2 linked regions of the Granulimonas faecalis genome follow. The protein of the gene in region 1 interacts with the protein of each later gene in a pairwise test. Links are inferred from orthologs where the notes say so. Each region holds a gene or a part of one and is shown on either strand. Other genes may lie near its edges.

Region 1 (13,488 bases):
CGCTTTGTTAGGGTTAAGGGGCGTGCCGCGCGTCGCGGGGCGCTTCGGACAGAAGGGTCTTCATGGGGGATTTCTGCGACCGGTCGCTGTCCCTGGACGAGCGCATGGAGTGCGCCATGCGCCAGACAGCGCCGGGCACGGCCTTGCGCCGCGCCCTTGACATGATCATCGCCGGCCGGCTCGGCGCCCTCATCTGCGTGGGCGACGTCGACGCCGTCCTGGCCGCCGGCGACGACGGCTTCCCGCTCAACATCTCGTTCACGGCCAACCGCCTGTTCGAGCTCTCCAAGATGGACGGGGCCATCGTCATCGACAAGGACCTCACCCAGATCAAGCGGGCGAACTTCCACCTCAACCCCGACCCGTCGCTCCCCACCTCCGAGACCGGCATGCGCCACCGCACGGCCGCGCGCATGAGCATCCTCACCAACGCCATGGTCATCTCGGTCTCCGAGCGCCGCCAGGTGGTCAACGTCTACCTCGACGGCCGCTCCTTCCAGATCAAGACCGTCCAGGAGATCATGGACATGGTCAACCAGCTGCTGGTGACCCTCCAGTCCACGCGCCAGGCGCTGGACCGCAACCTGCTGCGCCTCACCACGCTCGAGCTCGACAACTACGTCACCCTGGCCGACATCTCCAAGATCTTCTCGTACTTCGAGGTGCTCATGACGGCCGCCGACGAGCTCGACGACCTCATCGACCAGCTCGGCAGCGAGGGCCGCACCATCGCCATGCAGCGCGAGCAGCTCGTGGGCGACATGGACGACGAGTACACCCTCATGATCCGCGACTACGCCCGCGACTCCTCCGAGGAGACCGCCCGGGAGGTGCGCCGCCAGTTCCACGAGCTCGACGCCGCGCAGCTCCACTCGTTCAAGCGCGTGGGCGCCATGCTCGGCTACGAGGGCCTCGGCGAGGACTCCATCATGGCGCCCCTGGGCCTGCGCACCCTGTCGCGCATCTCCGTGGTGCGCGAGGGCATGGCCGACAAGATCGTGGACGAGTACGGCAGCCTCCAGGAGCTCATGGACGACATCGAGGACAACCCGAGCCGCCTCGACGACATCGGCGTCAAGAACCCCGGCATCCTGGCCGACAGCCTCTACCGCATGTGGGGCAGGAAGGAATGAGCCGCTGCCGTTGCCAGGCCGAGGCGCGGCCCGCCGCCGTCGCCGCGCCCGACCCGGGCGCGGACCTCACCGTGGTGGTGGTCGCCGCCGGCTCCGGGGAGCGGTTCGGCCACCCGGGCGGCAAGGCCCTCGTCGAGGTCGCCGGCCGCCCGCTCGTCGCGTGGTCGCTCCTCGCCGCCGACGCCGCCCCCTCCGTGGCCGCGCTCGTGCTCGTCTGCCGCCCCGCCGACCTCGCCGCTATGGAGGCCCTCGTGGCCGGCCTGCCCCTGGCGCTCCCCGTCGCGGTGGTCCCCGGCGGCGACGACCGCCAGGCGAGCTGCGCCGCGGGTCTCGACGCCGTCTCGTCCGAGGTCCCCCTCGTGGCCTTCCACGACGGCGCCCGGCCCCTCGTGCGCCCCCATACCTTCGAGGCCGTGGCCGCCCGCCTGCGGGCCGACGCCTCGCTGGGCGGCGCCGTGGCCGGCTGCCCCTGCACCGACACCGTCAAGGTGGTCCGGGACGGCACCGTGTCCGCCACGCCCGACCGCGGCAACCTCTGGGTCGTGCAGACGCCCCAGGCGTTCCCCATCGAGGTCATCCGCGCCGCCCACCGGCGCGCCCGCTCCGTGGGCACCGACGACGCCTCCCTCGTGGAGGCCATGGGGCTCCCCGTGGCCGTGGTGGACGCCCAGCGCAACAACCTCAAGCTCACCTACCCGGAGGACCTGGCCGTCGTCGAGGCCGCCCTCCTGGCCGCCGAGCGGGAAGGGGAGTGACATGGCCCTCTCCATCGGCCACGGCTACGACGTGCACGCCTTCTGCGAGGGGCGCCCCCTCGTGCTGGGCGGCGTCGTCGTGCCCTGCGACCGAGGCCTCGCGGGCCACTCGGACGCCGACGTCGTGACCCACGCCCTCATGGACGCCGTCTGCGGCGCCTGCCGCCTGGGCGACATCGGCCGTCTCTTCCCCGACGACGACCCCGCCTACGCCGGCGCGGACTCCCTCGTCCTGCTGTCCCGCGTCATGGGGTTCGCGCGGGAGGCTGGGTACGAACTCCTCGACTGCGACTGTACCGTCGCCGCCCAGGCCCCCCGCCTCGCCCCGCACCGCGACGCCATGCGCTCCGCCATGGCCCGCGCCATGGGATGCGACGTCTCCCGCGTGGGACTCAAGGCCACCACGACCGAGCGCCTCGGCTTCGTGGGCCGCGAGGAGGGCATCGAGGCCTGGGCGGTCTGCCTCATGGAGCGCCCCTAGGCGCCCCGCCGACCTCCCGAACCGCCCCGTCGATGGGACACCCATGTTCGATTCCATACGCGAGGACGTCCGCGCCTTCCGGGAGCACGACCCGGCGGCCACGTCCACCATCTCCATCCTCGTCAACTCGCCCGGCATGCGCGCCGTGTGGGCCTACCGGCGTCAGCACTGGCTCTGGACCCACGGCCACCGCTTCCTGGCCCGCACCCTCTCCACGTGGAGCCGCCACCGGTTCGGGGTCGAGATACACCCCGGCGCCACCATCGGCCGCCGCTTCCTCATCGACCACGGCAGCGGCATCGTGGTGGGGGAGACCACGATCGTCGGCGACGACTGCATGATCTACCAGGGCGTCACCCTGGGGGGCACCGGCAAGCAGACCGGCAAGCGCCACCCCACCCTGGGCGACAACGTCACCGTGGGCGTGGGGGCCGCCGTGCTCGGCGACATCACCCTGGGCGACGGCTCCAAGGTGGGCGGCGGCGCCGTGGTGGTGAAGGACGTCCCGGCCGGCTGCACCGTGGTGGGCGTCCCCGGGCACGTGACCACGCGCTGCGGCGTGCGGGTGCGCACGCAGCCGGCCCACACGGACCGCCGGCGCCAGTACCTGCCCGACCCCATGGAGCAGACCGTCGAGATCCTGACGGCGCGCATCTCCCAGCTCGAGGAGCAGGTGGCCGCCCTCACCGCCCAGGCGGCCCCCTCCCAAGATGTACGATTCCAACCTGACGGCGGCGAAGCCGCCCAGGCACCCAGCGGCACTGAGGAGTGACCATGCTCGTCTACAACACCCAGACCCACCGCAAGGAGGAGCTCGTCCCCGTGGAGCCCGGGCACATCTCCATGTACGTGTGCGGCCCCACGGTCTACGACCAGATCCACATCGGCAACGGCAGGACGTTCCTCGCGTTCGACGTCATCCGCCGTTACCTCGTCTACAAGGGCTACCAGGTGCGCTTCGCGCAGAACCTGACCGACGTCGACGACAAGATCATCCAGCGCGCGAACGAGGAGGGCGTCACCGCCGCCGAGCTCGCCCGCACCTACTCCGACGCCTTCATCGAGCAGATGGGGCGCCTCAACGTGCTGGCCCCCGACATCCGGCCCCGCGCCACCCAGGAGATCGACGCCATGGTCTCCATGATCTCGGGCCTCATCGACCAGGGCAACGCCTACGCCGTGCCCTCGGGCGACGTGTACTTCTCCGTGCGCAGCTGCGAGACCTACGGCCGCGTCTCGGGCCGCAACGTCGACGAGCTGCTCGTGGGCGCCCGCATCGAGGAGAACTCCGACAAGCGCGACCCCCTCGACTTCGCCCTCTGGAAGGCGGCCAAACCCGGCGAGCCCAGCTGGGAGTCGCCGTGGGGCGAGGGGCGCCCCGGTTGGCACACCGAGTGCGCCGCCATGGTCCACCGCTACCTCGGCACACCCATCGACATCCACGGCGGCGGCTCCGACCTCGTGTTCCCGCACCACGAGAACGAGAGCGCCCAGGCCTGCTGCCGCTGGCACGAGCCGCTGGCCAACCTGTGGATGCACACGGGCATGCTCCGCGTCGACGGCGAGAAGATGAGCAAGTCGCTCGGCAACTTCCACACGCTCAAGGAGGTCCTCGACCGCTACCCGGCCGACGCCGTGCGCCTCCTCATGCTCCAGACCCACTACCGCTCGTCGCTCGACTTCTCGTTCGAGCGCCTCGACGGCTGCGTGGGCGCGCTGGAGCGCCTGCGCACCACGGCGAGGAACCTGCGCTGGGCGGCCGAGAACTCCGACGGCTCCAGCTGCGGCGGCGACGCCGCCCAGGCCCTGTCCGACGCCATCGACGCCGCCCGCGACGGCTTCACCTCGGCCATGGACGACGACTTCAACACGTCCTCGGCCCTCGCCGCCGTCTTCTCCCTCGCCAACCAGGCCAACGCCTACCTCGACGCCGCCGGGGCGGGGGCGTGCACCTCCACGCTGCTGCGCGCCTCCGACACCCTCGTGGAGCTCCTCGAGGTGCTCGGCCTGGAGAGCGTCCGGCCTCAGGCCGACCCGCTGCCCGCCGGGCTCGTGGACGTGGCCCGCGACCTCGTGGGCTTCGACGGCGACGACGTCGACGGCGCCGTGGCGGCCCTCGTGGACGCCCGCGCCGCGGCCCGCGCCGCGAAGGACTGGGCGCGCGCCGACGCCATCCGCGATGCCGTCTCGGACCTCGGCCTCGTGGTGGAGGACACCCAGGCCGGCACCCGCATCACCCGTCAGGAAGGGGGGCGCTGACCATGGCGTCCAAGAACCAGGGCCCCAGGGGCCAGCAGGGCAACGGGCAGCAGGGGAGGCGCGGCCGGGGCCGTGGCCAGGCCCCCCGCGCCTGGAGCAGCGAGGACGGCCGCCAGTGGAGGGGCCGCGACGGCCGCAAGGCGGGCCTCGCCGGCAAGGCGGGCCCTCAGGCGCCCAAGGCCCCCAAGGGGGACCGCCGCAGGGGTGCCCAGGGCAAGGGGAGCCCGCAGGCCGCCCGCCGGCAGCCGCGTGCCGAGGAGCGCGTGCTCGTGGAGGGCCGCCGCGCCGTCGACGAGGCCCTTGCCGCCGGCGTGCCCGTGAGGCGCGCCCACATCGCCCTCAACAAGGGCAGCCAGGACCCCAAGCTCGCCCGGCTCGCCGCCACCTTCGAGGCCGACGGCGTGGAGGTGGACATCTGCTCCAAGGCCCGCCTCGACGCCATGTCGAGTCACGGCGCCCATCAGGGCGTGGTCGTGGAGCTCGATGACTTCCCCTACGCCGACCTCGAGGACGTCGTGGCGGCCGCCGGCGACGGCGACGCGCTCGTGCTCGTGCTCGACCATGTGACCGACGAGGGCAACTTCGGCGCCATCGTGCGCTCCGCCGAGGTCGCGGGCGCCGCCGGCGTCGTGATCCCCAAGGCCCGCGCCGCCTCCGTGGGCGTGGGGGCCTACAAGACGTCGGCCGGGGCCGTGCTCCACGTGCCGATCGCGCGCGTCTCCAACCTCGCCACGGCGGTGGACCGCCTCAAGGAGGCCGGGTTCTGGGCCGGCGCGGCCACCGAGCACGCCGAGCAGGACGTCTGGGACGCGCCGCTCGGCGGTCGCTTCTGCCTGGTCATGGGCAACGAGCAGACCGGCGTGAGCCGCCTGCTCCTCGACCGCTGCGACTTCTCGTGCCGCCTGCCCCAGCGCGGCCGCGTGGAGTCGCTCAACGTGGCCCAGGCCGCCACGGTCATGGCCTACGAGTGGATGCGGCGCCTCCGGGAGGCCGGCCGCGAGGGGGGCGTCGACCGTGGTTAAGGGGGCCCCTCGGGCCCTCCTCGTGGTGGACGGCTACAACGTGCTCTTCGCCGACCCCCGCTACCAGGACCTCTTCGACGAGCCCGACGGCTCCGTGCCCGAGCGCCTCGGCACCGACCCGTTCGGCCGCGCCCGCGAGGCGCTCCTGGCCGACGTCGCCGCCTACGCCCAGCACGAGTACGAGGCCGTCATCGTCTACGACGGCGCCAACAATCGCGGGGAGCACCGCCCCGAGACGAGGCGCGGCGGCGTGCGGGAGGTCTTCTCCCGCAGGGGCGTCTCGGCGGACACCGTCATCGAGGGGCTTGTGACCGAGGCGCGCGACTCCGGCCGCCGGGTCACGGTGGTCACCTCCGACGGCACGATCCAGGCCACGGTGGAGGGGCCGGGCGTCACCCGCGTGTCGAGCCGTATGCTCGTGCACGAGGTGGCGGCCATGAACCGGTCCATCGAGCGGGAGCGCGAGGAGCGCACGTGGTCCCGCATGAGCCTGGAGGACCGCCTGGACCCCGAGACGGCGGCCAAGCTCAACGCACTGCTCGGGCGCCGGGTCTAAGCGCTATCATCGTCCCTGCGCTGATGTAGCTCCAACGGCAGAGCACCCGACTTGTAATCGGACGGTTGTCGGTTCGAATCCGACCATCAGCTCCACCCACCGACGAAGGCGGCCCGCGGGCCGCCTTTTTTCTCGGTACGATTTGGGTGCGTGGGTGGCGCCTCCGATCGGAAACCCCCGTAATGGCGGTCGTATAGGGTTGTCTAGCTGGGGTTGTGCAGAAACGATGGTATGGATACACCCGGGTCCGGGGTATACGTTGACACGGATTTGCCCCGGGCGTAGTATCACTAGCGCGTTGTGGGTCCAGCACCTGGCAGCGCGGCTTGAAAACGGATGGGGATGTGGCACAGCGGCAACTGCGGCGGACTGTAAATCCGCTCCCTATGGGTTCCTTGGTTCGAGTCCAAGCATCCCCACCATGCCCGTGTAGCTCAGTCGGTAGAGCACTTCGTTGGTAACGAAGAGGTCACCGGTTCAAATCCGGTCGCGGGCTCCATTTCAAGCATGGCGGTGTAGCTCAGTTGGTCAGAGCACGCGGTTCATACCCGCGGCGTCACTGGTTCGAATCCAGTCACCGCTACCAGGTTATCTTGCGGTCCCTCCGGGGGCCGCTAGACATATTTAGCACGTAGGCATCAATGGCTGCGAAGCGGGAAGTCCTGTTTCCAGAAGGAGGATGGCACATGGCCAAGGAGAAGTTCGAGCGTACTAAGCCGCATGTCAATATCGGCACCATCGGCCACGTCGACCACGGCAAGACCACGCTGACCGCCGCGATCACCAAGGTTCTCTCCGAGACCCCTGGCTGCCGCGCCAACTTCACCGCGTTCGAGGACATCGACAAGGCCCCCGAGGAGCGCGAGCGTGGCATCACCATCTCCGTCGCCCACGTGGAGTACGAGACCGAGAACCGTCACTACGCCCACGTCGACTGCCCCGGCCACGCCGACTACATCAAGAACATGATCTCGGGTGCCGCCCAGATGGATGGCGCCATCCTGGTCATCGCCGCCACCGACGGCCCCATGGCCCAGACCCGCGAGCACATCCTGCTCGCCCGTCAGGTCGGCGTGCCCTACATCGTCGTGTTCCTGAACAAGTGCGACATGGTGGACGATGAGGAGCTCATCGACCTCGTCGAGATGGAGACCCGCGACCTCCTGTCCGAGTACGACTTCCCGGGCGACGACCTCCCCATCATCCGCGGCTCCGCCCTCGGCGCCCTCGAGGGCGACGAGAAGTGGGTCGAGCAGATCCGCGCCCTCATGACCGAGGTGGACAACTACATCCCCACCCCCGCCCGTGACAACGAGAAGCCGTTCCTGATGGCCGTCGAGGACGTCATGACCATCTCCGGCCGCGGCACCGTCGCCACCGGCCGTGTCGAGCGCGGCCAGCTCCGCCTCAACGACCCGGTCGAGATCGTGGGCATCAAGCCCACCTCCAACTCCGTGGCCACCGGCATCGAGATGTTCCGCAAGTCCATGGACTTCTGCGAGGCCGGCGACAACGTGGGCATCCTGCTCCGCGGCGTCAAGCGCGAGGAGATCGAGCGCGGCCAGGTCCTCTGCAAGCCCGGCTCGGTGACCCCGCACAAGAAGTTCACCGCCGAGGTCTACGTCCTGACCAAGGAGGAGGGCGGCCGTCACACCCCGTTCTTCAACGGCTACCGTCCGCAGTTCTACTTCCGCACCACCGACGTCACCGGTAACATCTCCCTCCCCGAGGGTGTCGAGATGGCCATGCCTGGCGACCACGTCACCATCACCGGTGAGCTCATCTACCCGATCGCCATGGAGGAGGGCCTCCGCTTCGCCATCCGCGAGGGCGGCCACACCGTGGGCGACGGCCGTGTTGCCACCATCATCGAGTAACTCGCTTCCTCGATCGTGAAAGCCCGGCACCTCGAGTGCCGGGCTTTTTTGTTGCCGACCGTTCCCACCTCTGCCGTGCCCATCCCGTGAACGTAGGATTTGGTGGGCCATCTCTGTTGACGGCTTACCGGCGGGGTGGTAGCGTAATCACTCGCGCATGGCTGTGACGTAAGAGCGGCCATGTCCGGTACTTGGGAAGGAATCCATTCATGCGTACTCTCGTCACCCTTGCGTGCACCGATTGCAAGCGTCGCAATTACACCACCTACAAGAACAAGAGCACCCATCCTGAGCGCATGGAGCTCAAAAAGTACTGCCGGTGGTGCCGTCACCACACGCTGCACAAAGAGACGCGCTAGAATAGAGTCTCACACAGCCCAGTAGCTCCAATGGTAGAGCGGCGGTCTCCAAAACCGTTTGTTGTGGGTTCGAGTCCTACCTGGGCTGCCAGCCAATTCACCGGCCCTCCCTATAGGGACGGGCCGGTTTTTAATGTCTAGTCGAGAAGTCCGAGCTTTGTGGAGGACATGAGCCCCATGGCCAAGAAGGACCGCAACAAACGAGCCGCCCGCAAGGCACGTCAGGCCGAGCGTCAGCGCAACGAGGCCCAGGCCCAGATCATGGCCGAGAAGGCCCCCGAGAAGGCCCCGGCCAAGTCCGAGGGCTCCAAGGCCCCCGCCAAGGCCGCCAAGTCCGGCAAGCCCGGTCTCATCAAGCGTGCCACCTCCTACTTCGGAGAGGTCCGCTCCGAGATGCGGCGCGTCGTCTGGCCCTCCCGCGAGGACCTCAAGAACTACACCGTCGCCGTCGTCGCCATCCTCGTTGTCTTCGGTGTGGCCATCTGGCTCATCGACTCCGGTGTCGTGGCCGCGCTCATCGGTTACTCCGGACTGAGGGGATAGGCCATGGCCAAGCGTTGGTATGTGATCCACACCTACTCGGGCTACGAGAACAAGGTCAAGACCGACCTCGAGCGCCGCATCGAGTCCTACGGGCTCCAGCGCCAGGTCGTCGACATCCAGATCCCCACCGAGGAGGTCACGGAGCTCAAGGAGGACGGCAAGCGCCAGACCAAGGAGAACAAGGTCTTCCCCGGCTACGTCCTCGTGCGCATGGAGGTGGACGACAACACGTGGTCCGTCGTCCGCAACACCCCCGGCGTCACCGGCTTCGTGGGCATCGACGGCAAGCCGAGCCCGCTCTCCCGTGACGAGTTCAAGAAGATGATGGGCAACGCCACCCCCAAGGGCGACACCGCCCCGCGCCGCACCGTCACCGACTTCGAGCCCGGTCAGGCCATCCGTGTCACCTCCGGCCCCCTCGAGGACTTCGACGGGACCATCTCTGAGGTCAACCCCGAGTCCGGCAAGATCAAGGTCACGCTGCTCATCTTCGGCCGCGAGACCCCCGTCGAGCTCTCCGTGGACCAGGTGGTCCTCATCCACTAACCGGCTACACGGCACCGCCCTCGTTTTGGTGAGAAACGCTTCTGTGGGCGGCGCGTGTCATAGCGATCGTCACAGCGCAAAGAAAGGCTTATCACCATGGCCCCCAAGAAGAAGGTCGTCAACTTCATCAAGCTGCAGATCCCTGCCGGCGCCGCCAACCCCGCGCCCCCGGTCGGCCCCGCCCTCGGTGCCGCCCAGGTCAACATCATGCAGTTCTGCCAGGCGTTCAACGCCGCCACGAAGGACCAGGCCGGCGACATCATCCCGGTCGAGATCTCGGTCTACGAGGACCGCTCCTTCGACTTCGTCTGCAAGACCCCGCCCGCGGCCAAGCTGATCCTCAAGGAGCTCGGCATCAAGAGCGGCTCCGCCGTGCCCCAGCGCGACAAGGTCGGCCAGCTCACCGACGAGCAGCTCACCAAGATCGCCGAGATCAAGATGCCGGACCTCAACGCCAACGATATCGAGCATGCCAAGCGCATCGTCGCCGGCACCGCCCGCTCCATGGGCGTCACCATAGCCGAGTAGCACCGGCACAACCGTAGTCCCGGGGAGACAGGCTCCCCTCACGGCCCCGCGAGGGGTCCGATGTGGGAGGGCGCGGCGCGCCCGTTGACCACAGGAAGGCACCACCATGCCCAAGCACGGCAAGAAGTACCGCGACGCAGAGGCCAAGGTCGAGAACCGCCTCTACACTCCCAAGGCCGCCATGGAGACGGTGAAGGACATCCACTTCGCCAACTTCGACGAGACCGTCGAGGCCTCCGTGCGCCTGGGCGTCGACACCCGCAAGGCCGACCAGAACGTCCGCGGCTCCATCTCCCTTCCCCACGGCACCGGCAAGTCCGTGCGTGTGGCCGTCTTCGCCGAGGGCGAGAAGGCCCGCGAGGCCGAGGAGGCCGGCGCCGACGTCGTGGGCGGCGACGAGCTCGTGGCCGCCATCCAGGCCGGCAACATCGACTTCGATGCCGCCATCGCCACCCCGCCGATGATGGCCAAGGTCGGCCGCATCGGCAAGATCCTCGGCCCCCGCGGCCTCATGCCCAACCCCAAGCTGGGCACCGTGACCATGGACGTCGCCAAGATGGTCCAGGAGCTCAAGGCCGGCCGCGTCGAGTACCGCGCCGACCGCTACGGCATCGTGCACGTCCCCATGGGCCGCGTGTCCTTCTCCGTGGAGAACCTCGTGGAGAACTACAGTGCGCTCATCAACGAGCTGCTCCGCGTGAAGCCGTCCTCCGCCAAGGGCAAGTACGTCAAGTCCGTGGCGTTCTCCTCCTCCATGGGCCCGGGCGTCAAGGTCGACCCCACCATGGTGCGCAACCTGCTCGACGACTAGCGCACCAGCACAGACGATCGCAGGAAGGGACGTGCCGCTCCGGCGCGTCCCTTTTTCGTGGAGCGGGGGAGGGGGACGTCGAGGGCCCTTGACTCCCCCGCGCAAGGGGCCATACTGGTTCCTGCACGTATCACAGCATGTCCGCTGCCAGAGACAGCCGGTGTCGCCAAGGCGACCCAAGGGGACGCGAGTCCCGCCTGCCGAGGTGGTCTTCGAAACCGATGGTTCGAGGTCCCGTCTGGCTGGCGCCACACGGGACCTCTTCTTTTGCGAGGCTTCCCCTCAGCCGCACGGCATGCCCGGGAAATCCCTCAAGGAGGTGTAACCATGCCATCCAAGAAGAACGAAGCCATGCTCAAGGAGGTCAACGAGTCCCTCGACTCCTCCAAGGGCCTGTTCGTCATCGACTACCGCGGTCTTTCGGTCAAGGAGAGCCAGGAGCTTCGTCGCAAGCTCCGCGACGCCGACGCCGAGATGAAGGTGTACAAGAACAACATCGTCAAGATCGCCCTCGCCGAGCACGACATGCCCAACATCGACGACATCCTCGTGGGCACCACTGCCTGCGTGTTCTACGCCGTCGACCCCGTGGAGGCCGCCAAGGCCATCAAGGACACTTCCAAGGAGCTCAACAAGGTCGAGTTCCTCGGCGGTATCTCCGACGGTCAGGCCATCGACGCCGCCCAGGCGCTCGCCATCGCCGACCTCCCCAGCCGCGAGGAGCTGCTCGCCCGTCTGGCCGCGGCCGTGTCCGCGCCCCTCACCGGGTTCGTGCGCGTCCTCAACGGGCCCGTCCAGGGTCTCGCCACCGCGCTCACCCAGATCGCCGAGCAGAAGGAGGGCCAGGCCGCTGCCTAGGCGCTCCCGCATCACCGTCGTTTTTAAGTCCGGGGCCAGCGCGCCCCGCCTATGAAGAAGGAGAACAGCCATGGCTGTCACCAAGGATGAGATCATCGAGGCCATCAAGGCCATGCCCGCCCTCGAGCTCTCCGAGCTCGTCAAGGAGCTCGAGGACACCTTCGGCGTGTCCGCCGCCGCCCCCGTCATGATGGGCGCCATGCCTGCCGCCGGTGGCGCCGCCGAGCCCGCCGAGGAGAAGACCGAGTTCGACGTCGTGCTCGAGGGCTTCGGCGACAACAAGATCGCCGTCATCAAGGAGGTCCGCGGCCTCACCAAGCTCGGCCTGAAGGAGGCCAAGGAGCTCGTCGAGGGTGCCCCCAAGCCCATCCTCGAGGGTGTCAAGAAGGACGAGGCCGAGGCCGCCAAGGAGCAGCTCGAGAAGGCCGGCGCCGCCGTCTCCATCAAGTAACTCCGGTTCCCACCGAACCTTCGAGGGGCCCCGCTCATGGGAGCGGGGCCCCTTTTCTTGTGCGACGGGGCCTTGCGGCCGACGAGCGGTCGAAGGGCCCCGTCCCATCACAGACCCTCCACATCCGCCGCGGTGAGGGGAGGGGCATCCCTGCAGGACGTCGGGGTAAAACGGGATAGTTTATCCAAGCCCCCGACAATGTCAATACTTTTCATTGACGGGCCCGTCGTTCTTGGCTAGATTACTACCTTGCGACAATTGCCGCTGTATGCCGTTATAAGGAGGAAATGCCCGGTGCGTACCGCAAACTCTTCCGTCACCTCCACCGACGTCACGGGCCGCGTGAGCTTCAGCAAGATCGCCCCTGCGATGGAGCTGCCCAACCTCATCACCATTCAAAAGGAGTCGTTCGAGCGGTTCATGGGGGAGGGCCTTGCGAACGCCTTCGCCGAGAGCTCTCCCATCGAGAACAACGCCGGCACCATGGAGATCACCTTCGGTGACCACGAGTTCGGCGATCCCGCCCACACCGTGGCCGAGTGCCGGGCCAAGGACGTCACCTACCAGGCCCCGCTCCTGGTAGAGGTCCGCTTCACCAACAAGGAGACGGGCGAGATCAAGGAGCAGCTCGTGTTCATGGGCGACTTCCCGCTCATGACCGACCGCGGCACCTTCATCATCAACGGCACCGAGCGCATCGTCGTCTCGCAGCTCGTGCGCTCCCCGGGCGTCTACTTCTCCAAGGAGCTCGACAGCAACGTCGAGGTCTTCAAGGTGCAGTTCATCCCGGCCCGCGGCGCGTGGCTCGAGTTCGAGGTCGACAAGCGCGGCAAGCTCGTGGTGTCCATCGACCGCAAGCGCCGTCAGAACGCCACGGTCATGCTCCGCGCCCTCGGCATCGCCGAGTCCGACGACGAGATCGTCGAGCTCCTGGGCGACTCCGACATCGTGCGCGACACCCTGGCCTCCGACACCGCCCGCACCCGCGACGAGGCCCTCATCGAGATCTACAAGCGCCAGCGCCCCGGCGAGCCCCCCACCGTGGACGCCGCCCGCTCGCTGGTGGACGGCCTCTACCTCAACCCGCAGCGCTACGACCTCGCCCGCGTGGGCCGCTACAAGATCGACAAGAAGCTCGGCATCGACGTGCCGGCCGACGAGACCATCCTCACGGCCGAGGACATCGTGGCGGCCCTCCGCTACCTCCTCGCCCTCCGCGACGGCGACACCACCAAGAAGGTCGACGACATCGACCACTTCGGCAACCGCCGCGTCCGCACCGTGGGCGAGCTCGTGCAGAACCAGTTCC
Region 2 (15,501 bases), 1.0 Mb from region 1 along the record:
TCTCGCACCGGCGCCTCGACCGCGGCGTGCTGGCTGGCGAGGCCGGTCTCGCGGCGCCCCCGTCGTCCCGGCTCGCCCACGCCCTCGCCGTGCTGGGGGGCGCCGTCTCGGCTGCGGCGACGATGCCCCTCGATGCGGCGGTCCGTACCCTCGTCGAGGGGAGCGGATGGCCGGGGCGCCTGGCCGCGTCTCACGCCCCTGGGGACGCTGCCACCCTCGCCCGCCTGACGGCCGCGCTCTCCCGCCTCTCGTGCTCCGAGGTGCGCGCCCGGCGGGCCCTCTGAGGTCTTTCGGCCGGTGGGCGCCGACAAGTTGCCGTTCACCTATATTCACCCATATTTTGGATTGCATTCAGAAATGACTTGCAGCGGGAAGGTCCCACCCGCTAACATATCGACTAAGCACGTTGTATAAGCCGGTGTGAAATGCCCGCCGTGGCTGCGGGGCAGGACGTGTCGGTCGGGGAGGACAGGGGGTACCCATGGAGAGGGAGAGCGTCGAGCTGCAGGAGGAGCAGGAGCATGCCGCCCGCCTGATCATCGAGGGCACACGGCTTCTCACCACGAGAATACCCGCCCTTTTCGAGACGGAGGCCTCCGACATCACGTTCCGTCAGTGGGAGGCCCTCAAGGTCGTCCTCGCCGCGCGGTCGCCCGAGATATCGCTCTCGGACATCACCTCGTACATGGGGTACTCGCGCCAGAACGTGAAGAAGCTCGTGTCGGGCCTCGAGCGTGCGGGCTACGTGACCCTCCAGCCGTCCCACATCGACAACCGGGCCCTCCGCGTGGAGGCCACCCGCAAGGCCCGTTGCGAGGCGCCCCGCTACGCCGAGGCCGAGAGCCGCATGATCTGCTCGCTGCTCGACGGCGTGCAGGAGAGCGACCTCTCGGTGAGCGCCCGCACCATGGCCGCGATGATCCGCAACGTGGCCTACGACTGAGCGCCCGTCGCGTTCCCACCGCCGGAACCGGCCTTCCCGGGCCCGCCGTCCTCCCTTCCCCCGGGGGCGGCGGGCCTTTCCCGTTCCGCCCCACCGTCGGCCGGGGCGCCGCCCCTGGGGAGCCCCACCTTGGGGGCCACGTAGCCGTGGCTGAGGATCCGCAGGCACTCGGCCACCACCATGCGGTCGCAGGCAGCCGGGTCGTCTGCGCAGTCGGCACCGTGGTCACGGTAGGTGGCGGGGTCGTCCACGAGGTAGTAGTGGCGCATGAGGCGCATGGACTCGTGGGGGTGGGGCTTGCCGGGTCGGGGTGAGCGGCCCACGAACGCCATGGTGCGCTCCAGACCGTCGAACCCGCCCTCCAGGGCGCGCCAGCCGTTGGCCCTGAGGAAGGCGCACCACCGCGCGTGCTCCAGGTCGCCCATGGCGCAGAGGAGCGGGTGCTCGGAGCGCAGGCGCGCGTCGCCGGCGGCCAGGGCCCTGCGGCGGGCCGCCCGTTCCTCGGCACCGGTGCCGGCGGGCCCCGGGCGCACGCCGGCCAGCGCGGCCACGGCGCAGGCGTCGCCGGCGGCCAGGCGCTCCAGCACAGGGGCCACACCCAGCTTGGCGAGCCAGCGGCCCTGGAGCTCGCCCGACACGTCGCGCTGCGCCCCGTCGCCCAGTCCCAGGCACCACAGGCGGTAGAACGTGAACCGCGTGGCCGCGCGGTTGGAGAGCTTCCTCACCTCGTAGGCGTTGTAGTCCTCCATGGCCCGGCCGCGGCCCACCTCGGTGGGCCTCCCCGCCGCGGCCGCCTGGGCGCCGTCGTAGGCGGCCTGCAGGTTGACCGAGGCGTCCTCCCAGGGGGCGGCCAGGATGGAGTCGTAGGAGAAGACGTCCTCGGTGGAGCCGAACGGCACCAGGCCGAACCGCTCCTCGCCGCCGGAGATGTTGCGCACGGACTCCAGGACCTCCTCGCTGCGCACGAGCACTGAGACCAGAGGGTTGCACTGGGGTGGCGTAGCCTCGTCGAGCGTGCCGGCGAGCACGCGCTCGGAGAGGGTGCGGTGCAGCCTCAGGGACACGTCGAGGTCGACCTCGTCGTCTCCGAGGCACGTCACGGTGTAGACGCGGCTCTCCCTGCCGATGGAGACGGTGCAGGTGCCGGCCCCGTCGGGCCCCCAGCAGAGAGCCTCCACCTCCTTGCCGGCGAGCAGCGGAGAGAGGTCCTCGGTGCGGGCGTCCGCCTGCACGAGGCACACGGTGGGCAGCGCCTTCCCCTCCGCCCCGTCCTCGGCCAGCGGCTCGGCGAGGTCGGCCAGGCACGACGGCTCGCCCTCGGGCACGCGTTCGGCCATGAGGCCGGGCCACATGGCGGCGAGCTCGCCCAGGCGCTTCCCCGCCTCCAGGTCCACGCCCACGATGCGGAGCTCCACTCCGGGCAGGCGGCCGAACCAGAAGGCGGCGCGCACCGCCTCGGCGCCGAACGACCCCACGCCGAGCACCAGTACGACGAGGCGCTGCCGGGGCACGAGCCCCGCCGAGACGTCCACGGGGTCGAGGACCTCCGTGAGCGGGTGGCTCACGAGGGAGTCCCACACCACCTGGCGCTCCTCGGAGAGCAGGCGCACCTCCACGAGGTCGCGCACCCGCACCATGAGCGGGGAGAGGCCCTCCACGATGCGACGGCGCCGCTCCTCCTTGGAGCCGTGGCCGCGGTTGCGCCTGAAGAGGCGCGCCAGGACCTCCTCGTCGGGGCGGCGGTGGGGGAGGGAGTCGAAGATGAGGTCGTCGTCGGGGTTGCCGTGGACGCACCACACGTGGATGTTGCCGGCGTAGCGGCGCGTGCGGTCGGTGAGGGAGGGCCGCGCGCCCACGCGGTCGACGTCCCAGGCCCGCGCGCCCATCTCCCACGAGACCATCTGGCTCGTGAGGGTGTCGCACAGGGCGATGGTGGCGCGCACGTTGTCGTCGGTGTCGTCGGATACCACGAGGTAGTAGACGTTGCAGCGGGTCTGGGTCCAGCGCGCCAGGTGGCCGGGCACGCTCTCGAGCCCCAGGGGCGTGAACACCACCGTGGCGCAGCCGTAGGCCTCCTCACGCACCTGTTGGGCCATGCCGTTGCCGTCGGCGACGGCGGCGCTCGACAGGTCGCAGAACACCAGGAGCGGCATGGAGCGGCTTCGCCTGCCGCCCTTCTGCACGTGGTCGAGCAGGTCCTTGGCCAGGGTGACGGTGTTGTCGTTGAGGTCGTAGAACACGTAGATGTCGCGCCCCAGGACCGACTTCTTGGCGCTCTCCACATAGAGGAGCAGGCCCGTGAAGCCGTTGGCGAAGAAGTCCACGGCCGTGAGGGCCAGCATGACCGGCGCCGCCACGGTGTAGAAGCAGAGCACCTGGTAGTAGAGCAGGGAGAGCAACCCGTCGCCCATCACCTGGTGGATGACCGGCGTCCACTCCTCCAGCTCGCCCGCCACGCCGGTGATGTTGACGGTGAAGTAGAACGTGGCCGGCACCGCCTGGGCGAGCCCGGGCCAGAGGTCGCCGTGGGACCCGGGCAGGTGGATGGCGATGGGCAGCAGGAGGAAGAACGCCCCCACGAGGATGAGGGCGAACTTGCCGCCCATGGTCCCCAGCCACTTGAAGCGGCTCTTGAGCCTGGCGGAGCCGATGGATGCGGCGATGAGGACGATGGAGAGCACGCCCACGGCGAAGCAGAAGGCGGCCAGGGGGTCGGTGTGGGAGAGGTTGACGAAGCGCTCCTCGGCCACGGTGGACGAGTGGATGACCGACCCCGCCCCGGTCTTGTCGATGAGATGGGTCGTGTCCATGGCGGTTTCCTCCTCGTCTCCTGCCAGGAAGGGGAATATGCCCCGAGTCGGTCCCCGTTTTCTTGGCGTGGGGCGTTTCCAGAACCTTCTCCGCCAGCCCCCGTGTCGGGTAGTATCAAGGACCCGCCAACGCGGCACGACCGTCCCTACGACCCTACGGAGTCATGCCATGGCATTCGTGCACCTGCACAACCACACCGACTTCTCCATGCTCGACGGCGCCACGCGCGTCGAGGACATGGTCGCCCGGGCCGTCGAGCTCGGCATGCCCGCCGTGGCCATCACCGACCACGGCAACATGTGCGGCGTCCCGGCCCTCGCCCGGGCCACCGACGCCGTCAACCACGCGGAGCCCGACTACGACCAGTGGTTCCACGACAAGGACAACCTCGAGAAGGGCCGCCCCGTGGAGGAGCCCGACGCGTCCGACGAGCGCCGCCACGCCCAGTGGGAGGCCGACATGGCCTGCCACGAGGCCGGTCGCCCCCTGGACGAGGTCAAGCCCAAGCCCCGCGTGAAGCCCATCTTCGGCTGCGAGGTCTACTTCACGCCGGACTCCGAGCTCCGGCGCGACCGCAAGCCCGAGTACTACCACATGATCCTCCTGGCCAAGAACGAGACCGGCTACGTCAACCTCATGAAGATCGTGTCGGACGCCGCCACCCGGGGCTTCTACTACAAGCCCCGCGTCACGCTCGAGATGCTCCAGGAGCACTCCGAGGGCGTCATCTGCACCTCCGCCTGCGTGGCCGGCATCATCCCGCGCAACATCATGACCGGCAACCCCGGCGAGGCCCTGCGCTGGGCCAAGACCTTCAAGGAGACCTTCGCCCCCGGCGACTTCTACCTCGAGGTCCAGGAGCACGGGCTCGACTTCGAGGACCGCTTCCCCGGCTGGACCGACCGCCGCCTCACCGAGACGCTCCTGGAGATGGCCGCGGCCATCGGCGTCAAGGTGGTGGCCACCAACGACTTCCACTACCTCACCCGTACCGACGCCGCCATGCAGGACGTGGTGAGCTGCATCGGCATGGGCAAGACCCTCGACGACACCAACCGCATGCAGATGACGCAGAACCCGCCGGGGTCGGGTCAGGGCGAGTTTTACATGAAGAGCGAGGAGGAGATGCGCGCGCTCTTCGACTGGTGCCCCGAGGTCTGCGACAACACCCTCGAGATCGCCGACAAGTGCGACTTCGAGCTCGACTGGACCCACATGTACCTGCCCAAGTTCCCCGGCCTCGCCGAGGGGGAGACCTCCGAGGAGCGGTTCCGCAAGGAGTGCGAGGAGGGCCTTGCCAAGCGCTACGGCGACGACTGGCGCGAGCGCGAGATCGGCGGCGAGTCCATCCTCGAGCGCTTCGAGTACGAGTACAAGGTCATCTGCGAGAAGGGCTTCGCCGACTACTTCCTCATCGTGCAGGAGTACGTGCAGTGGGCCAAGGACCACGGCATCGGCGTGGGGCCGGGCCGCGGCAGCGCCGCCGGCGCCATCGTGGCCTACGCCATGAACATCACCACGTTCGACCCCCTGGAGAACGGCCTCATGTTCGAGCGCTTCCTCTCGCCGGAGCGCTCCGAGATGCCCGATATCGACATGGACTTCGACGACGAGCGGCGTCTGGAGGTCGTGCAGCACGTGCGCGAGCTCTACGGCCCCGAGCGCGTGTGCCACGTCATCACCTTCTCCACCATCAAGGCCAAGCAGGCCATCAACGACGCCAACCGCGTGCTGGGCAAGCCCGTCTACATGGGGCAGAAGCTCTCCAAGATGGTGTCGGGCGACCCCAAGGCCAAGCTCAAGATGGTGCTCGACAAGACCCCGGGCAAGGAGGACCTCTACAGCCCGGACTTCGCCGACGCCTACGGCCACGACCCGGAGTCCAAGGACATCATCGACACGGCCCTCTCCATCGAGGGCCTCACCCGAGGCGAGGGCGTCCACGCCTGCGCCGTGCTCATCGCCCCCACGCCGGTGAACGACCACGTGCCCACCAAGCTCGACACCAAGGGCGGGTTCGAGATCACCCAGTACGAGGGCCACGACGTGGCCGACATGGGCCTGCTCAAGATGGACTTCCTGGGCCTGCGCACCCTCACGGTCATCTCCAAGGCCCTCGCCAACATCCGCGCCAACCACGGTACCGCCGCCGACGCCGAGGCCGCCCCCGAGGCCGTGCGCGCCACCCTCAAGGAGGGGTCCACCGGCGTGGACATCGACGTCGACAAGATTCCCTTCGACGACCCGGCCATCTTCGACCTCATGGGCCGCGGCCACACCGCGGGCGTCTTCCAGGTGGAGTCCGGCGGCATGACCGCCACCATCAAGTCCATGCAGCCCAAGGAGTACCGCCAGGTGGTGGCCCTCATCGCCCTCTACCGCCCGGGCCCCCTGGGCGCCGGCATGGTGGACTCCTACATCAACCGCATGAACGGCCGCGAGCCCGTGGCCTTCTACGACGAGCGCCTGTCCGACATCCTGGACGAGACCTACGGCACCATGGTCTACCAGGAGCAGGTCATGAAGATCTCGGTCAAGATGAGCGGCTTCTCGGCCGGCGAGTCCGACAGCCGCATCCGCAAGCCCGTGGCCAAGAAGAAGATCAAGCTGCTTACGAGCACCGTCTTCCACTGGGACGACGGCGCCGATGAGACCACCTACGACCACTGGGTCAACGGCGCGGTCAAGAACGGCTACAAGCGCGAGGTGGCCCAGAAGATCTGGGACGACGTCCTCGAGTTCGCCTCCTACGCCTTCAACAAGAGCCACTCGGCCGGCTACGCCATCCTCGTCATGCAGACCGCCTGGCTCAAGGCCTACTACCCCCGCGAGTATATGGCGGCCGTGCTCACCAGCTACACCGGCAAGACCGAGAAGATCGTGCACTACATCGGCGCCTGCCGCCAGGAGGGCATCGACGTGCTGCCCCCCGATGTCAACGAGAGCGGCATCGAGTTCACCGCCGTGCCCGAGGGCATCCGCATCGGCCTCGCCGGCATCCGCGGCGTGGGCGAGGGGGCGGCCGAGCTCATCCTCAAGGAGCGCGCCGCGGGCGGCCCCTTCGCCACCATCCACGAGTTCTGCGATCGCGTGGACACCACGCAGGTGAACCGCCGCGTCATCGAGGCCCTCATCAAGGCCGGGGCCTTCGACTCCACGGGCTACACCCGCAAGCAGCTGGCCCACTTCGTCGACAAGGCCAACCCCGAGAACATCCTCGACGCCGCCGTGAAGCGCCAGAAGGACCGCGCCGCCGGTCAGGTCTCGTTCTTCGACATGTTCGCCGACGTCGCCGACTCCGGCTTCGCCTCCGACGTCCCCGAACCCGACGGTGAGGAGTGGGACCGCACGCTCAAGCTCTCCCAGGAGAAGGAGGTGCTGGGCATCTACGTGTCCGACCACCCCCTGCGTCCCTATGAGTACGCCCTCACCAAGGCCCGGAGCTACTCCATCGGCGAGGTGCTCAACGGCTACGAGCACACGGCCGACGACGGCGTCACCGAGATGCGCGCCGTTGACGACGAGCGCACCATCTGGCTCGCCGGCATGGCCTCGACGGTGCAGAAGCGCACCACCAAGAAGGGCGACCCCATGGCCATCGTCACCCTGGAGGACATGGAGAACAAGATCGACGTCGTGGTCTTTCCCAAGACCTACTCCAAGTGCGCGTCGCTCCTGTTCCCCGACGAGGACGGCGACATCTTCCTGCGCATCGAGGGCCGCGTGGACCGCTCCGACCGCGGCGACCAGTTCATGGCCCAGTCGGTGGAGCCGCTGCTGCTCGACGACGAGGCCAACCGCCCCAAGACCCTCGAGGTGCTCATGCCCGCGGAAGGGGTCACCAAGGAGTTCCTCTCGGCGCTCTCCCGCTCGGCGTCACGCCACGGCGGCCTCGACTCCCTGGAGCTCTACGTGGACGGTGGCGCGGGGCTCATGCGCCTCTCCATGCCCGTGACCGTGGACGCCCAGTCCGTGGTGCTCTACGCCGAGGTGGCGGCCCTCGTGGACGCCCAGGGCAAGGTGCAGGTGGCCTAGGCGCCGGCCCGCCGCGCCGCGGCTGAATCAGGGACCCCCATATGGGGAACCCACAAGAAGGAGTGCCGGCGGCCCCGCGCTGAGTGGGGCCGTCTTTTTTCACTGCTGCGACGGGAGCGGGGGACAGCGACATGGCCAAGGGCGGGATCGTTCCGGAGCGCGTGGGGATCGTGGGGCTCGTGGGGATCTCGGTCTCGGCCATGGTGGGGGGCGGGATCTACTCCCTGCCCGGCGCCGTGGCCGCCCATGCCTCGGCCGGGGCCACCCTCGTGGCGTGGCTGCTCACCGGTCTGGGCATGTGGTTCGTGGTGGGGACCTTCCGCATCCTCGCCCAGGTGCGTCCCGAGCTCACCAACGGCGTGTACGCCTACGCAGAACGGGGTTTCGGCAGGCTTGTCGGCTTTTTGGTGATGCTGGGCTACTGGTGCACGTCCTGCTGCGCCATGGCCACCTACGGGGTGCTGCTCATGGCAACCCTCTCGCCGTTGGTGCCCGCCTTCGGGGCCGGCAACACCGTGCCCGCCCTCCTGGGCGCCTCAGTGGTGGTGTGGTCGGTCTTCGCCCTCGCACGGCGCGGCGTGGAGCAGGCGTCGGTGCTCAACATCGTGGGCACCGTGGCCAAGTTCGTGCCCGTGGCGGTCTTCGTGGCGGTGTGCGCCGCCCATTTCGACCCCGCTGTCTTCTCCGGAGGCTTCTTCGGCTCGGCCCCGGCCGCCCCCGGTGGCACGGCCGACGGCCTCGCGGGCCAGGTGGCCGACGTGATGATGGTTACCCTGTGGGTGTTCATCGGCATCGAGGGGGCCGTGGTGGTCTCCGGCGACGCCACGAGCCAGAAGGCGGTGGGCAGGGCGGTCACCCTAGCCCTGGCCGTGGCCCTGGTCTTCTACGTCCTCGTGTCCACGGTGCCCTTCGGCGTCTTCTCCCAGGACGACATCGCCGCCATGGCCTCGCCCTCCACGGCCCAGATTCTCCTGGCGTTGGCGGGCGACTGGGGGAGGGTCCTCGTCTCGGTGGGCATCGTGGTGTCGATCCTGTCGTCGTGGCTCGTGTGGATGTGCATGCAGGGCCAGATGCCCACGTCGGCGGCGGCCGACGGCATCTTTCCGGCCCGCTTCACCTCCCGCAACCGCTTCGGCGCCCCGGGGCGCTCCCTTCTGGCCTGCGCCGCCCTCACCCAGCTCTTCCTGGTCCTCGCCTGCCTGCTGGGCTCTGAGGCGTGGGACACCATGGTCTCCATCACCTCGGTGATGACGGTGCCGGCCTACTTCTGCTGCTGCCTGTTCCTGGTCAAGGAGGCCGTGGTGGGGAGCGACTGGCAGGCCCCGGGGGTGCCGAGGCCCCGGGCCTTCCTCGTCGGCGCCGCCGGCTGCCTGTTCGGCGTGGTGCTGCTCGTCGCCGCGGGGGTGGAGAACCTCATGCTCGCAAGCATCGTCTTCGCCCTGGGCCTCCCGCTCTTCCTCGTGGGGCTGCGCCAGTCGGGGCGGGGCGTCCCGCTCAAGGCGTGGGAACGGGCGGCCATGGTGGCCATCGTGGCCGTGGCCGCGGCGTCGGTTCTGGGTTTCGCGTTGCAGGTCCTTGCTTGAGTCTTTGGGGGCACGGACAGAAAAGAAGGGCCTACCTCATTTTTTAGCTACGGGCACGCTTTCTCCACAACCGCTGTCCCTACAATGTATTTAATTTGACCGTCCGCAACTTTCAGGCCCGTGGCATACCGGGCCGAGGGGTTCGATTAAAAATAAGTATCTAAAATATATTAAATATAAGGTATGCATATATCGATGTTACGAGGGCATACCCGTGGTTTTTGAAAACAAAAAGGGGTACTACCCCCCTCTGAAAAGGTTCCGGCAACCAAGGGGGTCCCATGGGCGGTCTCACGGACAGGCAGCAGGCCATGATCGACGGGGCGTCGAGGGTCGACGTGGCGGGATGGCACCACGTGAAGGTGGCGGGTACGCCCTACGAGTGCGGGTTCCAGGAGGGCTACCTCCTGGCCGACGAGTACGCCGACGCCCTCCGTGTGTACGACTACATGACGCTGCAGACCTACGGCATGAGCTACCAGTGGTTCTGCGAGCAGGCCGTGCGCCTGCACAAGGATAAGATCCCCGAGCGCCTCATGGACGAGCTCCGCGGCATGGCCGACGGCCTCACGGCGGCCGGCGTCCCCTCCACGGTGGACGACCTCATTGGTTGGAACGCCTACTACGAGGTCACCGGGTACTGGTGGCCCCTCAACGCCGCCAAGGTGGTGGGGGCCATGCCCGAGAACATCATGACCCACAAAGCCTCTCACTGCTCGGCCATCGTGGCCACGGGCGGCGCCACCGCCGACGGTCGCCCCGTCATCGCCCACGAGTCGTTCGACGAGTTCTGGGCGGGCCAGTACTTCAACGTCTGCCTCGACGTCACGCCCGACGAGGGGCGCCGCTTCGTCATGCAGACCGTGCCGTGCTATGTGGACTCCATGACCGACTACTACGTCAACGATGCCGGCCTGGCCGTCACCGAGACCACCCTGGCCGGCTTCTCCGGCTACGACGAGGGCGGCATGCCCGAGTACGTGCGCGCCCGCAACGCCGTGCAGTTCGCCGACTCCATCGACGACTTCGTGCGCCTGATCGACGAGGGCAACAACGGCGGCTACGCCAACGCGTGGCTTGTCGCCGACACCAAGACCGGCGAGGTGGCCCGCTACGAGCAGGGCCTCAAGTTCCAGTCCCTCGACCGCACCCACGACGGCTGCTTCTTCGGCTGCAACGCGGTGTTCGACCCGCGCATCCGCAACCTCGAGTGCAAGGACAACGGCTTCAACGACCCGCGCCAGCAGACTGGCGCCCGGCGCCAACGCTGGATGGAGCTCATCGAGCGCCACTCCGGCTCCATCGACGTCGAGCTCGCCAAGAGGATGCTCGCCGACACCTACGACGTCTACACCGGCTACGACAACCCGTCGAGCCGCACCATCTGCAGCCACTACGACGTCGACCCGCAGTACTGGGCCGATGACCCGGCGGCCGTGTGGAACGTGCCTTTCTACCCGGCGGGATCGTGCGACGGCAAGGCGGCGGGCGCCGACGACATCGAGGCCATGCGCTTCTGGGGCCGCTACGGCCGCGCCGACGGCGTGGAGTTCGACGCCGACGAGTTCTTCGAGCATCACCCGCTCTGGCGCTGGCAGGAGGGCTACACCAAGAGCCGCCCCTCCCAGCCCTGGACCCTCTTCGAGTAGGGCCGGCACGGCGGTGCCCATAGAGACGTAAGGAAGACAGCGGCCGCCGGGGCGGCCACGACAGGAGACGAGGTAGACACCATGAAACTGAGCAAGGAATCCATCGCGAGGATGGCCGAGGCCTACAAGGGCGCCACGACCCAGCACGTCGCCGAGCGCGCGGTGACCAAGAACGGCATCCTCGCCGCGTCCGAGGACATCCAGGTGGCCAAGGGGCTCTCCAACCCGGCCTTCGCGTTCTCCATCGATGTGGACGACGAGGCTGTGGCCAACCAGAAACAGTCCGGCCGCTGCTGGATGTTCGCGTGCCTCAACTTCTGCCGCTTCCACGTGGAGAAGGAGCTTGACCTGCCCCGCGGCACCTTCGAGCTCTCCCAGGCCTACCTCGCCTTCTACAACAAGCTCGAGCGCTCCAACTGGTTCCTCGACCACATCGTGGCCACGGCCGACAAGGGTCTCGACGACCGCGAGGTCACGTGGCTCGTCAACGCCCCCATGCAGGACGGCGGCGACTGGGACATGGTCTGCGGCCTCATCGAGAAGTACGGCGTCGTGCCCCATGCCGCCATGGTCGAGACGGCCTGCACCAACGACACCGCCCAGATCAACACGGTCCTCTCGCACCTTTTGCGCCAGGACGCCCTCAAGCTCCGCTCCATGGTGAGGGAGGGCGCTGCAGACGCCGACGTCGAGGCCGCCGAGGAGGCCATGCTCACCGAGGTCTACCGCGTGCTGTGCGTGGCCTTCGGAGAGCCGCCCCAGAAGGTGGACTTCGAGTACACCGACTCCAAGAAGGAGTTCCACGGTGTCTACGGCCTCACGCCCCTCGAGTTCTACAGGCGCTACGTGGGCATCGACCTCGACGACTACGTGGGCGTCATCAACGTCCCCGGCGAGGGCAACCCCTACGGCCGCACCTACGCCATCGAGGACTCCGACCAGGTCCCCGAGCGCGAGAACCTCTACCTCAACGTCGACATGCCCACCCTCAAGGCCGCGGTCATCGACCAGCTCAAGGCCGGCGAGCCCGTGTGGTTCGGTTGCGACGTGCTTCAGCACTGCGACGAGCAGCTCGGCGTCATGAGCCCCGACCTCTACGACTTCGACGACCTCTTCGGCGTCGAGTTCTCCATGGACAAGGCCGAGCGCTTCGCCATGCACCAGAGCCTGCCCACCCACGCCATGATGATTGCCGGCGTGAACATCGTGGACGGCAAGCCCGACAAATGGAAGATCGAGAACTCCTGGGGCACCGAGGCCCACGGCAAGAAGGTGGGCCACAACGGCTACTACGTCTGCAGCGACGAGTGGTTCGACGAGTTCGTCTACGAGGTGGCCGTGAGGAGGTCGTTCCTCTCGCCCGAGCTGCAGAAGGCCCTCGAGGGCGAGCCGGTCGTGTGGCCCTTCTGGAACACCTTCAACCCGGTCACCAGCCTCTAGTTTTTGTCCTTAGGGGAGGGGCCGGGCCCCTCCCCCTTTCGATTTTTGAAAGGTCCTCCCATGTTTGGACATCACCACCTTGACAAGGTGAAGGGGCATGCCGACGCGGTGACCGCGGCCCCCAGGCCCGACAAGTCGGGCCAGTACATCTCGCTCATGGCCCTGGTCATGATGAATGTGACCATCATCGGCTCCGTGGCCAACGACGTGCAGCAGGCCTACTACGGCCTCTCCTCCATCACGCTCTTCGTCATCGGCGCCATCGTCTTCTTCCTGCCCACCGGCCTCGTGGCGGCCGAGCTTGCCAGCGGCTGGTCCCAGCGCGGCGGCATCTTCCGGTGGGTCGGCGAGGCCATGGGCCCCGGCCTGGCCTTCACGTGCCTTTTGGTCCTCTGGTTCCAGACCTCCATCAACTTCGGTTCCGGTGTCGCCACCGCCTCCACCACAATCGGCTTCTTCACGCCCGACTGGGACTGGGCCGTCGACTTCATGAACCACCCCCAGAACCAGCTCCTCATCATGGTGGCCTGGCTTGCCTACTACTGGATTCTTACGTGGGTCTCCACCAAGGGCGTCAAGGCCTTTGCGCGCATCACCAAGTACGGCGTCCTCATCGGCACGTTCATCCCGCTGGCCTTCATGATCGTCATGTGCGTGGTCTGGCTTGCCCAGGGCAACAAGCCCAATGTGACCGTGACCCCCGAGGCGTTCAACCCGTTCTCCGGAGGCTTCAAGCTGGCCACGCTCTCCCTGGCCGCCGGCGTGTTCTTCTCCTTTGCGGGCATCGACATGAACGCCGCCCACATCAAGCAGCTCAAGAGCCCCCAGAAGGAGTTCCCCGCCTCGATCTTCATCTGCATGATCTTGACGCTCGTCATCTTCATCGCCGGCACGTTGGTCATCGCCATCGTGACGCCTGAGAGCCAGATGAACCTCGTCTACGGCCTCAATCAGACCTATAAGATCTTAGGAGAGTGCTTCGGCGCCCCGTGGATCTACGTGGTGTTCGTGTGGGCGGGCCTCGGCGCCGGCATGGCGTCGCTCGTCACCAACATGGCCGGCCCCTCCTACATGCTCGGCCAGGCCGGCCGCTCCGGCTTTTTGCCCCGCCAGCTCCAGAGCAACAACAAGCACGGCATGCCGAGCCGCCTCATGTACCTGCAGATGGCCTTCATGACCGTCGTGGCCTTCCTGTGCTTCCTCATCCCCAACATCGAGGGCTTCGTGATCTTGATCACCCAGGCCATCACCATCCTCTACATGCTCTACTACGTGCTCATGTTCGTGTCGTTCCTCAAGCTCCGCCACGACCAGCCCAACCGTCCCCGCAGCTTCAAGGTGCCCGGCGGCAAGGTGGGCGCCTGGGTGGTGGCTTGCCTCGGCCTGGCCTCCTGCCTCTTCGGCATCGTGCTCGCCATCATCCCTCCCGCCCAGGTGGCCCAGGAGGTGGGCAGCCCCGTCACCTATGTGGTGGTGATCGCCGTGATCATCGCCGTGGTCCTCGGCATCTCCTTCCTGCTCTACCAGGTCTCCCGCAAGCACGACTGGGCCGACCCCGCCAACCAGTTCGCCCCGTTCACCTGGCAGGTCGAGGGCCTGAAGAAACCGGCCCCGGTTGCCTCCAACGTCCCCACCTCGCTGCTCTCCGAAGGCCAGAACCCCATGGGCCTGCCTATCAAGCGCCTGTGGGACCCCAACGAGAAGCTGCCTGAGGACGCCATCAAGCAGGCCGAGGCCACCGGCACGCTTCCGGCCGACGACCCCGCCGCCATCAACCACCCCGTGAAGCCCGCCATCGACGCGGCCGGCGGCGTGAGCCCCGCCATCCCCTTGAGCCAGCCGCCCCAGATCTCCCGCGCGGCCAAGATCGGCACGTCTGCCGATGCGGGCCTCAAGCACCCCTCGACCCCCTCGGCCGACGTGGCAGTGAGGCAGGCCCCCGACGTCCCCGCCGCGCCCGCGGCGATGGTGGCCGCCGAGAAGGTCCCGGCCGACCCCGCTGCCGACGCCCGGGCCGCCACCGCTGCGGAGCAGGCCGACGAGCGGGCCCTCGCCGACGCGGAGGCCGCCGTGGCCCGCGAGCAGGTGCGCATCCAGGCCGAGGAGAACCGCATCGCGGCCGACTCCGCCCTCGCCGGCGCCCAGCGCGCCGCCCGGGAGGCCTTGGCCGCGGAGCAGGAGGCCGCCAAGGACGCCGCTGTCGGGGACGCCGGTGCCGCCAAGCCCGTGCCCAAACACGCCGCCGCTGCAGGCGGGGGCGACGCACCTGCCCACGACGCTCCCGCGGCCAAGCACGCCGTCGCGGCAGACGAGGGCGACGCCCCCAAGGCGTAGCCCAACGCCCCCGTGGGTAGATAGGAAACACCTCGGCGCCGGTCGGACCAGTCCCGGCCGGCGCCTTTCCGGACCAGACAAGAAAGCAGGCTGAAATGGCCCAGAGCACCCAGGAGGAGAGAGCGTCCGCCACGACCGTCGCGGTCCCGGGCGAGCGTGGTCTCAGGTACCACTACGACCCCGAGACCCAGGGCGGCATGGCCCCTGTGACGCCGGAGAAGAAGATACCGGCGCCCAAGAAGCTGGGCATCAAGGACATGGTGTCCTACGGCATGATCATGATGGTGCCCATCGCGCCCTTCGCCCTCTACGCCTCCATCTTCCAGACTTCCAACGGCATGCCCGCCCTGTCCTACCTCATCGGCGCCGTGGGCATGCTCTTCACGGTCTTCTCCTTCGGCGTGATGATCCCGCTGTTCCCGTCGTCGGGCTCCATCTACACCTATGCCAGCCAGACCATCTCGCCCGCCGTGGGCTTCGTCGCGGGCTGGCTCATGCTCCTGCAGTACCTCATCACGCCCGACCTCATGTTCATCCAGGCCGGCCAGGCGCTGAACCAGTACCTCCCCCAGGTGCCGGTGTGGGCCTGGTGCCTCATCTTCCTCACGTTCGTTACGTGCCTGTCCATCCGAAGCCTCGGCAACGCCATCAAGGTCGAGAAGGTCGCCCTGGTCTGCGAGATCGTGGTCTTCGCCATGTTCATCGT

Evidence for each region.
Region 2: the proteins of rplL (region 1) and dnaE interact in binary tests that used the Escherichia coli proteins (3 or more experiments, as listed by UniProt). The link is inferred for Granulimonas faecalis from one-to-one orthologs.

What each region holds. Positions count from the first base shown.
Region 1 is NZ_BQKC01000001.1:509,009-522,496, forward strand. Bases 10,699-13,488 are described here. They hold rplL (50S ribosomal protein L7/L12), read left to right. Parts: upstream 10,699-11,798; coding sequence 11,799-12,179; downstream 12,180-13,488. Other genes in these bases: rplA (50S ribosomal protein L1), read left to right, coding at 10,699-10,870; rplJ (50S ribosomal protein L10), read left to right, coding at 11,198-11,728; rpoB (DNA-directed RNA polymerase subunit beta), read left to right, coding at 12,474-13,488. Outside these bases: DNA integrity scanning diadenylate cyclase DisA, read left to right, coding at 63-1,133; ispD (2-C-methyl-D-erythritol 4-phosphate cytidylyltransferase), read left to right, coding at 1,130-1,888; ispF (2-C-methyl-D-erythritol 2,4-cyclodiphosphate synthase), read left to right, coding at 1,890-2,369; cysE (serine O-acetyltransferase), read left to right, coding at 2,413-3,141; cysS (cysteine--tRNA ligase), read left to right, coding at 3,144-4,628; 23S rRNA (guanosine(2251)-2'-O)-methyltransferase RlmB, read left to right, coding at 4,631-5,650; OR600_RS02270 (NYN domain-containing protein), read left to right, coding at 5,643-6,206; tuf (elongation factor Tu), read left to right, coding at 6,893-8,083; rpmG (50S ribosomal protein L33), read left to right, coding at 8,293-8,442; preprotein translocase subunit SecE, read left to right, coding at 8,620-8,985; transcription termination/antitermination protein NusG, read left to right, coding at 8,989-9,531; rplK (50S ribosomal protein L11), read left to right, coding at 9,628-10,059; more of rplA, read left to right, coding at 10,166-10,698. UniProt on the Escherichia coli protein: The binding site for several of the GTPase factors involved in protein synthesis (IF-2, EF-Tu, EF-G and RF3). Is thus essential for accurate translation.
Region 2 is NZ_BQKC01000001.1:1,555,376-1,570,876, reverse strand. What follows is about bases 3,588-7,989. They hold dnaE (DNA polymerase III subunit alpha), read left to right. Parts: upstream 3,588-3,922; coding sequence 3,923-7,789; downstream 7,790-7,989. Other genes in these bases: OR600_RS07110 (amino acid permease), read left to right, coding at 7,921-7,989; OR600_RS07120 (hypothetical protein), read right to left, coding at 3,588-3,753. Outside these bases: OR600_RS07130 (PD-(D/E)XK nuclease family protein), read left to right, coding at 1-284; OR600_RS07125 (MarR family winged helix-turn-helix transcriptional regulator), read left to right, coding at 482-943; more of OR600_RS07120, read right to left, coding at 934-3,587; more of OR600_RS07110, read left to right, coding at 7,990-9,372; OR600_RS07105 (C45 family autoproteolytic acyltransferase/hydrolase), read left to right, coding at 9,654-11,021; OR600_RS07100 (C1 family peptidase), read left to right, coding at 11,103-12,461; OR600_RS07095 (APC family permease), read left to right, coding at 12,522-14,795; OR600_RS07090 (APC family permease), read left to right, coding at 14,891-15,501. UniProt on the Escherichia coli protein: DNA polymerase III is a complex, multichain enzyme responsible for most of the replicative synthesis in bacteria. This DNA polymerase also exhibits 3' to 5' exonuclease activity. The alpha chain is the DNA polymerase catalytic subunit.